3 regions of the Paenalkalicoccus suaedae genome follow, and region 2 is predicted to be linked to each of the others. Evidence: riboswitches for the same ligand, from Rfam matches in the RefSeq annotation. Region 2 holds a riboswitch; each other region holds the start of a gene.
What was found. Region 2 has a riboswitch for S-adenosylmethionine ahead of FLK61_RS02970 (Fur-regulated basic protein FbpA). Riboswitches for the same ligand answer to the same signal wherever they lie in the genome.

Region 1: linked by a shared signal. The riboswitch ahead of FLK61_RS02285 (sugar ABC transporter substrate-binding protein) and the one ahead of FLK61_RS02970 (Fur-regulated basic protein FbpA) in region 2 are both predicted to bind S-adenosylmethionine.
Region 3: linked by a shared signal. The riboswitch ahead of sfnG (dimethylsulfone monooxygenase SfnG) and the one ahead of FLK61_RS02970 (Fur-regulated basic protein FbpA) in region 2 are both predicted to bind S-adenosylmethionine.

What each region holds. Positions count from the first base shown of each region.
Region 1 covers NZ_CP041372.2:365,520-369,757, reverse strand. Annotated here, with positions in the region: gene FLK61_RS02290 (sugar ABC transporter ATP-binding protein) at 1-901, opposite strand, end outside; gene FLK61_RS02285 (sugar ABC transporter substrate-binding protein) at 926-2,044, opposite strand; SAM riboswitch class I at 2,137-2,274, opposite strand; SAM riboswitch class I at 2,913-3,029, shown strand; gene FLK61_RS02280 (2,3-diketo-5-methylthiopentyl-1-phosphate enolase) at 3,123-4,238, shown strand, end outside.
Region 2 covers NZ_CP041372.2:489,146-493,383, reverse strand. Annotated here, with positions in the region: gene FLK61_RS02980 (PH domain-containing protein) at 61-411, opposite strand; gene FLK61_RS02975 (AAA family ATPase) at 588-1,853, opposite strand; SAM riboswitch class I at 2,022-2,125, shown strand; SAM riboswitch class I at 2,194-2,296, shown strand; gene FLK61_RS02970 (Fur-regulated basic protein FbpA) at 2,362-2,514, shown strand; gene FLK61_RS02965 (YezD family protein) at 2,511-2,663, shown strand; gene FLK61_RS02960 (methionine ABC transporter ATP-binding protein) at 2,760-3,785, shown strand; gene FLK61_RS02955 (methionine ABC transporter permease) at 3,775-4,238, shown strand, end outside.
Region 3 covers NZ_CP041372.2:3,811,773-3,816,010, forward strand. Annotated here, with positions in the region: gene FLK61_RS19200 (S1C family serine protease) at 1-46, opposite strand, end outside; gene FLK61_RS19205 (RQC-minor-2 family DNA-binding protein) at 284-1,699, shown strand; SAM riboswitch class I at 1,782-1,884, shown strand; gene sfnG (dimethylsulfone monooxygenase SfnG) at 1,989-3,068, shown strand; gene FLK61_RS19215 (hypothetical protein) at 3,183-4,238, opposite strand, start outside.

The DNA of each region.
Region 1 (4,238 bases), 120 kb from region 2:
TGGCGCCAAATAGCACCTTACATAGCTCCGTTTTCCCTGCGCCAACGAGTCCTGCTAGACCCACGATCTCTCCTCCTGAGAGCGTGATGCTAACGTTTTTTATAAGCCCGCCGTCGGATAGATCCTGCGTACGGAGTAGCTCTTGCCCGATACGGCGCTTTGCAGAGGCGCCCGCAAACTGCGCCTCCAGCTTTTTGCCAAGCATCGCTTCCACGATCACATCCGTCGTTAGGCCAACGGTCGTGCGCTCAAGCACATCCTTGCCGTCACGCATCACCGTAATAGCATCACAGTGATCGAGTAATTCCTTGAGTCGGTGAGAAATGAAGATGATGAGCATACCACGTTGTTTAAGATCCTTTACGACGCGAAACAGCGCTTCTGTCTCTGTATTACTTAGTGGCGCCGTCGGCTCGTCGAGAATGAGAATACGACAGTCTGTTGCAATTGCTCGCGCTAACAGCACCATTTGCTTCTCCGCAAGCGTTAAATCCTGTACAAGCTTTTTGGTTGGGATAGCGACGTTTAACTCGCTCAGTACTTCCTTTGCCTTTTTGTGTAGAGAGCCCCATCCTACAGTCAATCGCTTTTGCGCAATGAGCTGTCCGGATAAGACGTTTTCCGCTACGGTGAGCGCCGGGAATAAGGCCGTATCGACCTCTTGGTGCACGAGCTGAATCCCTTGGCGTTGCGCCTTTTTGGGAGAGCCCGTGTCCACCTTTTCACCAGCAATCGTGATCGTGCCAGAGTCCTTTTGATGCACCCCGGCAAGCACGTTCATCATCGTCGACTTCCCCGCCCCATTTGCACCGATTAATGCATGTATCTCGCCTGCCTTCGCCTTAAACGTCGCCTCCTGCAACGCCTTTACGCCAGGAAACGAGAGCGATATGTCCTTCATCAACAGTTCCACGTCATCACCCTATTACTTATGATAGTCTTTTAATGTCGTCATCCAGTCTTCATGAAACGCATCTGTTTCTCCCCAGCCGTCCACAACATCGGCAAGTGTCACCATGTTAACTGGCTCGTCTGATGCAGCTAAGTCTTCTCGAGAGATGAGCGTTGCTTCTAAATCGTACGTCTCAGGCGTTTCTTCTCCTGCAAGCTTTTTCGCAAGTAAGCGTAGATTCACGGCTCCAACTAGCTTTGGATCAACCGCAGCGGTATACTCCCACGCGCTATTTTCCTGCTGGATCAGCTCTAAGTCTGCGTTCGAAACATCGATTCCATAGATCTTCACGTCGGAGCGTCCCGCTTCCTCAATCGCGCGAGCGGCTCCAATCGCAAACGCATCCCACGTCGCAAAGATCGCATCTAGTTCACCCTCTGGATATTGGTTAAGTAGCGCTGCTACAGCGTTTTGCGTTTGCACGCTCGTGTCCTCTGCTGCAACACCGAAGCGACTTACCTCAACAAGTTCTGGGTTTTCTTCTAAAATAGTTTCATAAACAGCGTTACGTCGCACCATCGGCGGGAAGCCGTCGACCCATAGGTAGGCAATGCTTGCTTCCCCGTCAAAGTCCTCAACAAGCTGATCGAGTGCCAGCTGCGCCAACGCCTCATCGTCCTGTGATGTCAGTGTGACGCCATCGATTTCAGCAAGATCCGGGATCGAGTCAAACGTGACGACCTCAATGCCTGCTTCTCGCGCTCGCTCAACCGCCTCCACCGTTGCTGCATCGTCTCCGTGAGAAAGAATTAAGCCGTCGACCTGACTTGTAATTGCCTGATCGATTGCATCGTGAAATCGTGCTGTATCCCCGTTTGCGGTAAATACGTCGACATCAAAGCCAAGCGACTCTCCTTCTTCCTGTACACCCGCTAAAAACTGTGCGGTGTGATCATCCCCACCAATCTTTCGAATCACGCGGACAGTGACGTCTTCGTCTGATGCGAATCGGTCTGGCACTCCTTCGAGCGAAGCCTCGTTTGACGTTGCGCCTTCCTGAGCGTCTGTTGCTGGTTCATTTTCCCCACACCCTGCTAGTAGAGCGGCTAGTGCTAATCCTGACGTTAGTAACCATTTGTTTTTCGCTGACATATTTTCTTCTCCTCCATCTGCTCCCCCGAGAACGTCCACGTAAAAAAGCCTCCTTCTTGTATAAGAAAGAGGCGGAAGCATGCATGGTCCGTCTCTTATCTCTCAGACTTAAATAAGCCTGTTGGATGTAGCACCGTACCTCACACCTTCTAGGAGGTTTCCGCAAATGTGCGGAAGGCCGGTTGCCGGGCGTCATAGGGCCAAATCCCTCAGCCAACTCTCGATAAGAGCAATATTTTTTTGTGTGTTGCGTTGGGAGTAATCATAAATCCTGAGTAGATCATTTGTCAATACCTTGAATGCAAGAAAATTTGAAGGAGAGTTTGTCAATTGGTTGGGGATGACTTTCCATATTGTAGAAGTGAAGTTGGACGCATTTTAGGAGAACGTGAACGCACATTGCTGATTTTGAGGAGAAGCTGAACACATTATTGGAGAACATAAACACACTTTGCCAAAATTCACTGAGAAGATGAACACACTTACCATAAGTGCGTGCAAAACCGCCAGTTGCCCTGTGCTCCCGCCTCGTGGGGTCTTCGTAAAGTGGCAGTTGGGCAATGTAAGGTCCTTGAGTGGTGGAATGTCTATGAAGTGAAGACATCATTTTAGAAACCAAACACAAAATAGGAGTTACCAAACACGGAATCGCAAAAACGGCGAGTTACCAAACACAAAAACGAAGATACCAAACACAGAATGCCAAAAATACGGACTTACCAAACACGCAGCTGCCTACCTAAAGCTGAAACCACTAAACGTGGCTCTACGTCCCCTCTCCTCCCCAATCTGAAAAAACTATTTGACAGCTCCTCCTTTCCCTGTCATAATCTGTTTCAACGATTCAAAATTGCATAATAATTTCAAACTCTTATGTAGAGCAGGTGGAGGGACGATCCCTATGATACCCGGCAACCTGTTTCGGTCAGACGTTGACTGATTCAAGGTGCTAATTCTCTCGCGCAGGATGCGTGGCAGATAAGAGGACATGATACCTGTCAGTACAAACCGACACGTCCTCTTCCATTTGCGAAGTGGACGTTTTTTATTTTCTCAAAAAGAAAGTGGGGCATGTGACATGAGCTTTGTGACAGCAACGTATCTCGTACCAGGCGGGCTTGACTTACATAAAAAAGCGGAGGGCATCGCGCTCGGGCTCACAGTTGGATCGTGGACGGATTTGCCGGCGCTCGAGCAGGCGCAGCTCAAAAAACACAAGGGCGAGGTGATCGCGACAAACGACGGCACGCCAAAAGCGACCATCACGATTCGCTATCCGGCGGTCAATTTCACGCCTGACATCCCAGCGATTTTAACAACGATTTTTGGGAAACTATCGCTAGACGGAGAAATCAAGCTTGTTGACATTGCCTTTGACGACGCACTAGCAAAGCAGTTCCCAGGCCCACAGTTTGGCGTTGATGGCATACGCGAGCTGATCGGCGTGCACGATCGCCCGCTCGTCATGAGTATTTTTAAAGGCATGATCGGCAAAGGACTTGATGAATTCGAAACGCAACTAGACGCCCAGGCTCGTGGTGGCGTGGACTTAGTAAAAGACGATGAAATTCTATTTGATAACCCCCTCACGCCTTTCGAAGAACGAGTAAAACGCGGGAAGCACATCTTAGATAAAGTCGAACAAGAAACGGGACGACGCGTCCTTTACGCCGTTAACCTGAGCGGACGCACCTTTGAGCTACGAGACAAAGCGCGTAAGGCAGTGAAGCTTGGCGCATCCGCCCTCCTGTTTAACGTATTCGCTTATGGACTGGATACGCTTCAGGCACTCGCCGAGGATCCTGAGATCAACGTTCCGATCATGGCGCACCCAGCCGTATCCGGAGCGCTCACGGCGTCGCCGGACTACGGCATCGCCAACAGCGTCCTACTAGGCAAGCTCCTGCGCATCGCAGGCGCCGATCTCGTCTTATTCCCATCACCGTATGGGAGCGTCGCACTGCCTAAGGAGGAAACAGATGCGATCGCGCTCGCACTAACAGAACCGACCGTCCACCGTGCCGCATATCCAGTACCGTCAGCCGGCATCCATCCTGGACTTGTACCTCACCTAGTCCGAGACTTCGGTGAAATTTCCGTTATTAACGCAGGCGGTGGGATTCACGGACACCCAGACGGATCAGCCGCAGGTGCAACAGCCTTCCGCCAAGCGGTCGACGCGGTGTTAGATGAT
Region 2 (4,238 bases):
ATAGTGATGTTGTCACATTTTGTAAAGCCACTTTTTCATTATTCCATTATTTTACGCAAGTTATGCGCAGATCCGCTGCGACAGCTCCTTATAAAAGCCCATCACATCGCTCCCCTTCGTGAACTGTAGCTGATGATTCCCAGACTTTGTTGCAATTTCGATTGTGTTTGAAAAGGATAGGAACCCAGTCTTCTCTATCGCAATTTCCTCTATTTTAGAAAATGGAATTGTCACTACGACAGAGCGCGACTTCGACATAATCGAACGGTCTACAAATAAGACGCGATGCGACGTCAACGCCACAAAATCAACCATCAGCCCATACGTGCTGTGGAGCTCTTCTCCTTCAAATAGGAATTCCTGTACTTGGTCGTGGTGCTTTGATTTATTGTCCCCTTTGAAAAAATTCATTCATTTCGTCCTCCTTCTACTTTCTCTTAGCCTTGTTTGTCGTTAAGAGGTCGCGGTACGTTACATGATTAAACACCATTTCTGCATGTTCCCATGCGCGCTTTCAACCAACAAAAATAAGAGTTTCACAGTACGCATCAAACGCACCGCTACTCCTCTCATTCACCCTTACCCTCTTAATAAAACCCCACCGGATCATGGTTTGACTCGTTCCACTCATCACGCTTCTTTTTTCGATTATCATTTTGTAACTGACTACACAATTCATCAATATCAACCTTTTCTTCATAGTGCCATTGGAGTGCAGCTGACGTATACAGTTCATTTAATTGCGCAAATGAGAGCCCGTCTGTCTTTTCTACTAAAAGCTCCACTTGATCTTCGGTTAAGAAACGATCGAAACGTTTAACTTTTGCGTACTGACTTCGAAGCTCTTTGCCGGGAAGCTTCAGCTCATACGAGCGATCGAAGCGACCAGCACGGTTTACTAAGGCAGGATCAATTTTCTCCGGATAGTTTGTTGTACCAACTAAAAAGACCCCTTCTTTAGATGTTGATCCGTCTAGTGTATTAAGAAATACAGAACGTACGTCTAGTGGCATCGAGTCCAAGTCTTCAATAACAAGTACCATCGGCGTTAACTTCGCCACCTTCTGGAATACTTCCATTACGGTGTAGCTCGATGTGTGTTCTGTAATCTGCCAGTACACGACAGGAGCCTCTACACTTCCTGCTATTGATTTAACAAGCGTAGTCTTCCCGTTTCCAGGGTGCCCGTATAGTAAAATGCCTCTTTTATAAGGAATATCATACGTCTTAAAAAAGGAACCATCCTCTAGAAAGAATTGATCGATAGAACGATAAATTTCCTCTTTTAGTCCTGCTTCTAATAAAACATCTTCTCTTAATACAGCTGTTGTAATTTGTTCTCGTCGTTCCTCTACTCCATTTAATGTATCAATGAGCATAGACATGTGCGCCTTACTATATATACGATTTTGTTTGTATACATAATGAAGGAAGCGTTTGACGGCTGTTTGTGACGTGGAAAAAACGAAGCTTTGCTCATAGTTCATATGCTCACGAAAAATCGGAATTCTAACTAGAGCAACCTCAAAATCAGGATAGTAGTAAACCGAATTATCAATATTCAGGTTAGAGTTTACCCGCAGACGATCTTCCTCTATCTCCGTTGTAACCTTAAATGCTTCAACTGACTCAAAAACATATGTAACAAATTCTACGTTCGCGTTATGCTTAATATCATCTTGGAGCACTTTCCAAATATCCACAAGTTCCTCTTGGAGAGAAAATTGATAGAAAGTATGTCCAAATTCAGTAAACAAGTGTTCACTCACACCCTCAAGCGCAACCGCATGTTCTCTGTAATTTATCATATCTTTTATTCGCGTATTTGACTTATTGAAGAGAAACGAATCCATAGTAACCACTCCTTAAATGGGAAGTATAATTGGCTGGTACTCTCATAATAGCATGAATATGGGTTTTGATTCTCCATTCGTGCGACTCTCTCAAGATTTTCCTCAATAAGCAGTTGACATTTTAAGGATACTAAGATAGAGTACTGATTATCGAATCGAACACATACACTCTTATCCAGAGAGGCGGAGGGATTGGCCCTACGAAGCCTCGGCAACAGGCCGCATGCGGTACTGTGCCAAGTCCAGTAGCGTTTGTGCTACAAAGATAAGAAGAGATAGTAGTCAACTACCCTCTTCTTGTGAAGTGGGCTTTTTTATATGCTCGAATCGAAAACTGAATACCTTATCCAGAGAGGGGAAGGGACTGGCCCAATGAACCCTCGGCAGCAGGCTACTTGTAGCACTGTGCCAAATCCAGCAGGCGAAAGCCTGACAGATAAGACGCATGTTTGCCGCTTCTTATCGGACGAAGAAGTGGCTTTTTTGCGTACCTAGGGAGGAAAAGAACATGAATGCCTCACAGGAAAGCACAAAGCAACAGCTCATTACACGGTTGCTCGAAGCAGGTCACTTTAAGATCGGTAACCAACAACTATATGAGCTAACGGTGGAGGAATTACGCCAAGCACTAAACCAAACAGAGGAGGTTCGCCTACGATGAGTGAGAGCACCACAAAAGAATCGTATGTCCAGTCCGTCTTAAAACAAATTGAGTTTGGCACAGTAACAGTAACTGTGCACAATGGGGAAATCACCCAGGTAGACGTAACCGAGAAAAAACGATTTCCGAATCAGAAAAAAACAAACTAGCTGCTGATCTGACGACAGAAGGCACCTACCCCCAACACATAGGGGGAGGTGCCTTTTTGCGTCCCAGCAGACTTTTAGTAAAAAGGAGCACATGCATTGATTACATTCGATGAAGTCACAAAAAGCTTTACCACAAATGGAAAGGACATCCTTGCCGTCGATGACGTGTCCTTGACCGTGAATAAAGGAGAAATATTTGGCATTATCGGCTTCAGTGGAGCGGGTAAAAGCACGCTACTTAGACTCGTTAACTTACTCGAAAGCCCAACAAAAGGTCGCATCCTCATTGGCGATCAAGACATTCAGTCATTAAAACCACGGGATCTTCGTCGCCAACGTCAGCAAATCGGCATGATCTTTCAAAACTTTAACCTATTTTCGTCACGGACGGTTTTTGGCAATGTTGCTTATCCACTACGACTTGCACGAAAACCAAAACGAGAAGTGACGCGCATCGTCAACGACATGCTCGACTTTGTCGGATTAAAGGACAAAGCCGATCATTATCCTGAGCAACTGTCTGGCGGTCAAAAGCAACGCGTTGGCATTGCTCGTGCGCTAGCCACGTCACCGGAATTCCTTATCTGTGACGAAGCAACGTCTGCACTTGATCCTGATACAACCGATGATATTCTTCGCTTATTAAAAAAGGTGAATGAAGAATACGGCATCACAATTCTTCTCATCACGCACGAGATGCACGTGATTAAAACGATTTGCGATCGTGTTGCAGTCATGGAGAATGGTCGCGTGATTGAGAGTGGAAATGTATTCAACGTTTTTTCGAATCCACAAACAGCCACGACAAAGAATTTTATTAGCTCTGTATTAAATGATCGACTATCTATTAAGCTATTAACGCATTTACGCAATAGCCATACTAACCCTCTTTATCGGGTCATTTTTAAAGGCGAATCAACCAATCAACCATTATTATCAAAGGTTACACGTAAGTACGATCTAGATTTTAATATTGCTTATGGCAGTGTCAATGAGTTACAGGATCAGCTTTACGGCAACTTAATTGTCGAGTTTATCGGTGATCCAATCGCGGTTCAGCGAGCCATAGAAGAGCTCGCAACAACCGTCGAGATTCGGGAGGTGATCAATCATGGGAGTTGATTGGAGTACGTTTTGGCTCAGGGTTGTGGAGGCGACCGGTGAGACGATTACGATGGTCCTCTTCACACTCGCCTTCGCCAGTATCTTCGGCGTCGCGATCGGTCTCACCTTATATGTCACGCGTGAGGACAATATTTTAGAAAATAAAGTCGTATTCTTTTTCATCAATGTGTTAATCAACATCATTCGCCCAATTCCGTTTATTATCTTTCTCGTCGCTATTACACCTTTAACGAGATTGGTAATGGGTACAACGATTGGAACGACAGCAGCCATCTTTCCTATGACAATTGCTGCTTCGTTCGGGATCGCCCGCATTGTGGAAAATAACCTTGTTGCGATTGATCCAGGCTTAATTGAAGCCGCAAAAGCAATGGGTGCATCCCCTTTTCAAATTATTTATGGTGTCCTCATTCCAGAGACACTCGGTCCACTTATTTTGGGACTAACCTT
Region 3 (4,238 bases), 650 kb from region 2:
ATTTGCCTCGCCTTTGCATCTGATTTCCGCACGTCGAACAATACATATATTCCCTCCTTCTGTTGTATATACCTAAGACTATCATACCTCTTTATTTACAATCTTGAACCTGTTTTTTTGCTGATAAGAGAAATGTTTTGGAGGTGGTTGGAGTAAAGTGTTTAAGCTTTGCAATCTGCTCTGATGAAACCCAAGGCAGAAGCTTCTCCTCGTCGTCTTCTTTGTCTAATCCCCCCTATCAGAAGTATAATAAAGGTATCACCCGTTGAAGGAGCTGTTGTACATGACTACGTATCAGCTTGGCTACATTATTGAAGCTTACCCATCACTTGTTTTTGTGCCAGTAGGAGCGAAGCGACATGGCTTTCGATCAATTGGATCGAAGGAGGATCAAGCAAATGTGACTCGTTTACAGCATGCTGCCACTCAAGCATTTAATGAATTAACAGCTGATGAAATCGAGCTCTTGACGTCTTTTCTTAAAACGGATGAACTAAGACTTCCTGTGCCAGTACTCGGTAACGATGAGGCGTTCCCAACTCTTGTCCGCCCAGAGCAATTTTTATGGGAGGAAATGTCTGCGCCGATCCCTATTGTGCAGGACTCGTTTTATCCAAAGGAATATGCCAAACTATCGGCTATCCAGCTTGCATCACACGTAAAAAGCGTCGTAAAAGACTTTATCTTTTGCGCAAAGCTCAGCAAGCAGTCTCGCGAGACATGGCTTGAACAAATGCGTGAAGCATTTGATCAGCATCCGTTTATCCAGCTTGCTCAAGCAAAACGACCAATTGTACACGCTGTTGAAGCGTTAAATAAATCTTCTTTACTTGGTGTTCTTAATTATCCAGAGGACATCTCGTACTGGCGCCACCGCGTTGGCGTCGTGATGCGCCCGTATCGACATATCACACCCGAGTGGCGGTACACGATGTGCGAGCATGACAAGGAGCTCGCAACTGACAACGAGACTCTAGTCTGCACATGCTACGAGTGTGACTATGGGATTACGTATGATTTGGACGAAAATCGGGTCTATCTGCCTTTTGAAGTTGATATGCCACAGGCAATCAAACGTATTGCCACCATTGAACGTCAGTTCAATACGATCGCGGAACAAAGTCCCAAAGTGATAACCGCACTTCGGGAGCTCAGAGAATTACACGATTTCCTTAAGCCATACGAAGAGAAGCTGGTCACGATCTTAACACTCCAGCAGGAGGCAAACACAAACAGCGATCATCCGGCAGTTGTTGCATACCAAGCGATTGATAGCATTCGATTGCCCAATGAGGAAATTGAACCTACGCTTGTGAGCCTGCAACACGTCTATTTACCAGATGTAGCGGTGCTTAAAAAGGTGTCGACCTGGCTGACACTGGACGAGCGCACGCTTTTAGAGGAGCTAGAGCAAGTCGAGGATACTCTACGCAAAAGCGTCGAAGCGAACAGACCAAAGCCGGATGATATTTTATTTAGCCGAAAAGGCTTCTCTATTACGCGAGTGGAAGTAGAATCGATTCAACAGCTTGTTAGCATGGAGCCTATGGAGATTTCGTCTTATCAGCTCGTACAAGCGTTAAAAGGAAACCCGTCAAACAAAATTCGAACGTTAGGACTTCATCAGTCAGCCTTATTTGGACGACTTCATGACTGGCCTGAAAAATATATAACGAAGCTTGTTCAATCAATCATGTAAAATTATCTGTTCGTTCAAATAATTCTAAAAACTTCTTGACCTTTTTAGTAGACCTGCTAGAATAAAGCCTAACTTAATCATTTTCTTATCACGAGAGGTGGAGGGACTGACCCTACGAAGCCTCGGCAACCGGCTATTGCACGGTGCCAAGTTCAGAGGATCTATAATAGATCCGAAGATGAGATTAGACGGATAGCCACATGTTGATGTGACTTCAAGCCCTCTTTTCTTCACCTTAAAGAGGGCTTTTTATCGTGATAAGAGGATGCATAAACAAGGAGGAATAGAAATGTCGAATGTACAATTTGCGTATTGGGTTCCTAATGTTAGTGGTGGATTAGTCGTGTCAAAGCTCCCTCAGCAAACAGGGTGGGATGTTGAGTCAAATAAGCGCTACATACAGCTAGCTGAAGAGGTTAATTATGATTATGCACTGTTCCAAACGCGTTGGTTTGCAAGCTATGGAGCGGAGAATCAGTTAGAAGCCATCACCCTTGCCTCTGCTTTAGCAAGCGTAACAAGTAAGATTAACCTTATTGCAGCTGTCCATCCGGGTCTTTGGCATCCTGGTGTATACGCGAAGATGGTCGCAACACTTGATAATATTAGCAATGGGCGTGCCGCATTAAACGTTGTTAGTGGATGGTTTAAACAGGAGTTTATCGGTTACGGGGAGCACTGGCTTGATCATGATGAACGCTACCGTCGCTCTTCTGAATTTATTCAAGTATTACGTGAGCTCTGGACAAAGGAAGAAGCAACGTTCCAAGGTGACTTCTATCGAATCAATCAGGCTCCGTTAAAGCCAAAACCAGTAAATGGTCAGCCTCCTGTATTCCAAGGTGGTAATTCAAGTGCAGCTCGCGAAATGGCGGCCGAGCATTCCGACTGGTACTTTATGAATGGAAATACACTTGAAGGCTTTAAAGAACAGATCGAGGACGTACGTGCAAGAGCGAAAAAGTATGGACGTGAGGATAAAATAAAGTTTGCCGTAAATGGCTTTGCCATCGTGAGAGATACAAAAGAGGAGGCGGTTGGGCTTCTGCGCGATATCGTCGCAAACGCGGATGACGAGGCTGTGAAAGGCTTCCGAGAAGCTGTTAAGCACGCTGGTCAATCTGCTTCTGACGGTCAAGGAATGTGGGCAAACTCGTCCTATGAAGACCTAGTCCAGTATAATGATGGCTTTAAAACTGGACTTATTGGTACTGCCGAGGAAGTATCGGAGCGTATCCTAGAGTTAAAAGCAATTGGCGTTGATTTAGTACTCACAGGGCACTTCCACTATGAAACGGACCTGCAACGCTTTGGCGAGGAGGTAATCCCGCTCGTCAAACAAAAAGAGCAAGTGTTAGCGCGCGTGTAAGAAGCATAGTAGGGTATCTTCTTCTTTGTCCCATCTCCCCCGATAGACAAAGTGGATAAAATAAAGAGAGCGGGATGCCAACATAATGGCATCCCGCTCTCTTCTATTTACTTTCTAATTACCTATTAATTCATCGTTCTCTTGAGAAAACGCTTCGCGAATGATGTCGTAGGATTTCTTTAATCTCGGTTCGTACTGAGGCAAGTCCCATGTTTCCCACGTGTAAGGCTCGAAGGAAATCGTATTGCCGCTAGCTTGTGGCAGCGTATCGACAATCTCGCCATTCGCATCCGCCTGCATGACAGCTACGTGAATCTCGTCAACATCACGCATCACCTGCTCTCCTTCACCGAAGAAGTCACCTAGCACCTCGCGCTGACTCGGGTCGGTAAAGTGTAGTAAGAGCCAAGGAATTCGAATTTCGATGATCCCATTGTCTTCACTAATTTGATAGTCAGCGAGCGAATCATAGTCTTCTGATTCAGGATCGGCATTACCGCGTCGGAGCTTACCCGTTTCATACGTATCGAACGGTATTAACTCCTGTGTACTTGGAATTAAGAGCTCTCGATTTAGTACATAATCAATCGTCTCAAAGTTTCCAGAGTTACTATCCGGAGTCTCCCCATAAATTTCGATCAAATCCAATTGATCTTCGTATAGGAAAGCTAGATAATCATAATATTGATCCACCCAGATGCGCGATTCCTGCTCATCCTGACTAATTTGAGCAATAAATTCCACGCCTCGATCAAAGTCGAGATTTGGGAAGTCAGTTGATGTCGTATTCCCCTGATCTGGGACTGTATCGAATAAAAGATACGCGTCACCGTCAGCAAGTTCATCTCTATTAATACGTGCATATAGGAAGGTTTCGTCATAATCTAGTTCAAGCGAGTTTAACGTGTTATCACCAGTAGCGATTTGCGTTGCTTCAGGCCACTCCTCGTCCTCACCATTTACAATGACCTTATCTCGATCAAAGGCTAAAAGACCAAAGCGTTGCTCATTCGTTTGTGTATTCGACCAAAACGGGCGTCTGTCTGGATTATCATAGTCCATCGTGTTCCACGTACGTTTAAACCATTCATCCTGCCAAGAGAATACCATTCCACCAAGCATTCCTTCTGCAATGATATCTTCATACAGGTTGGCAACTAACTCTCCTTG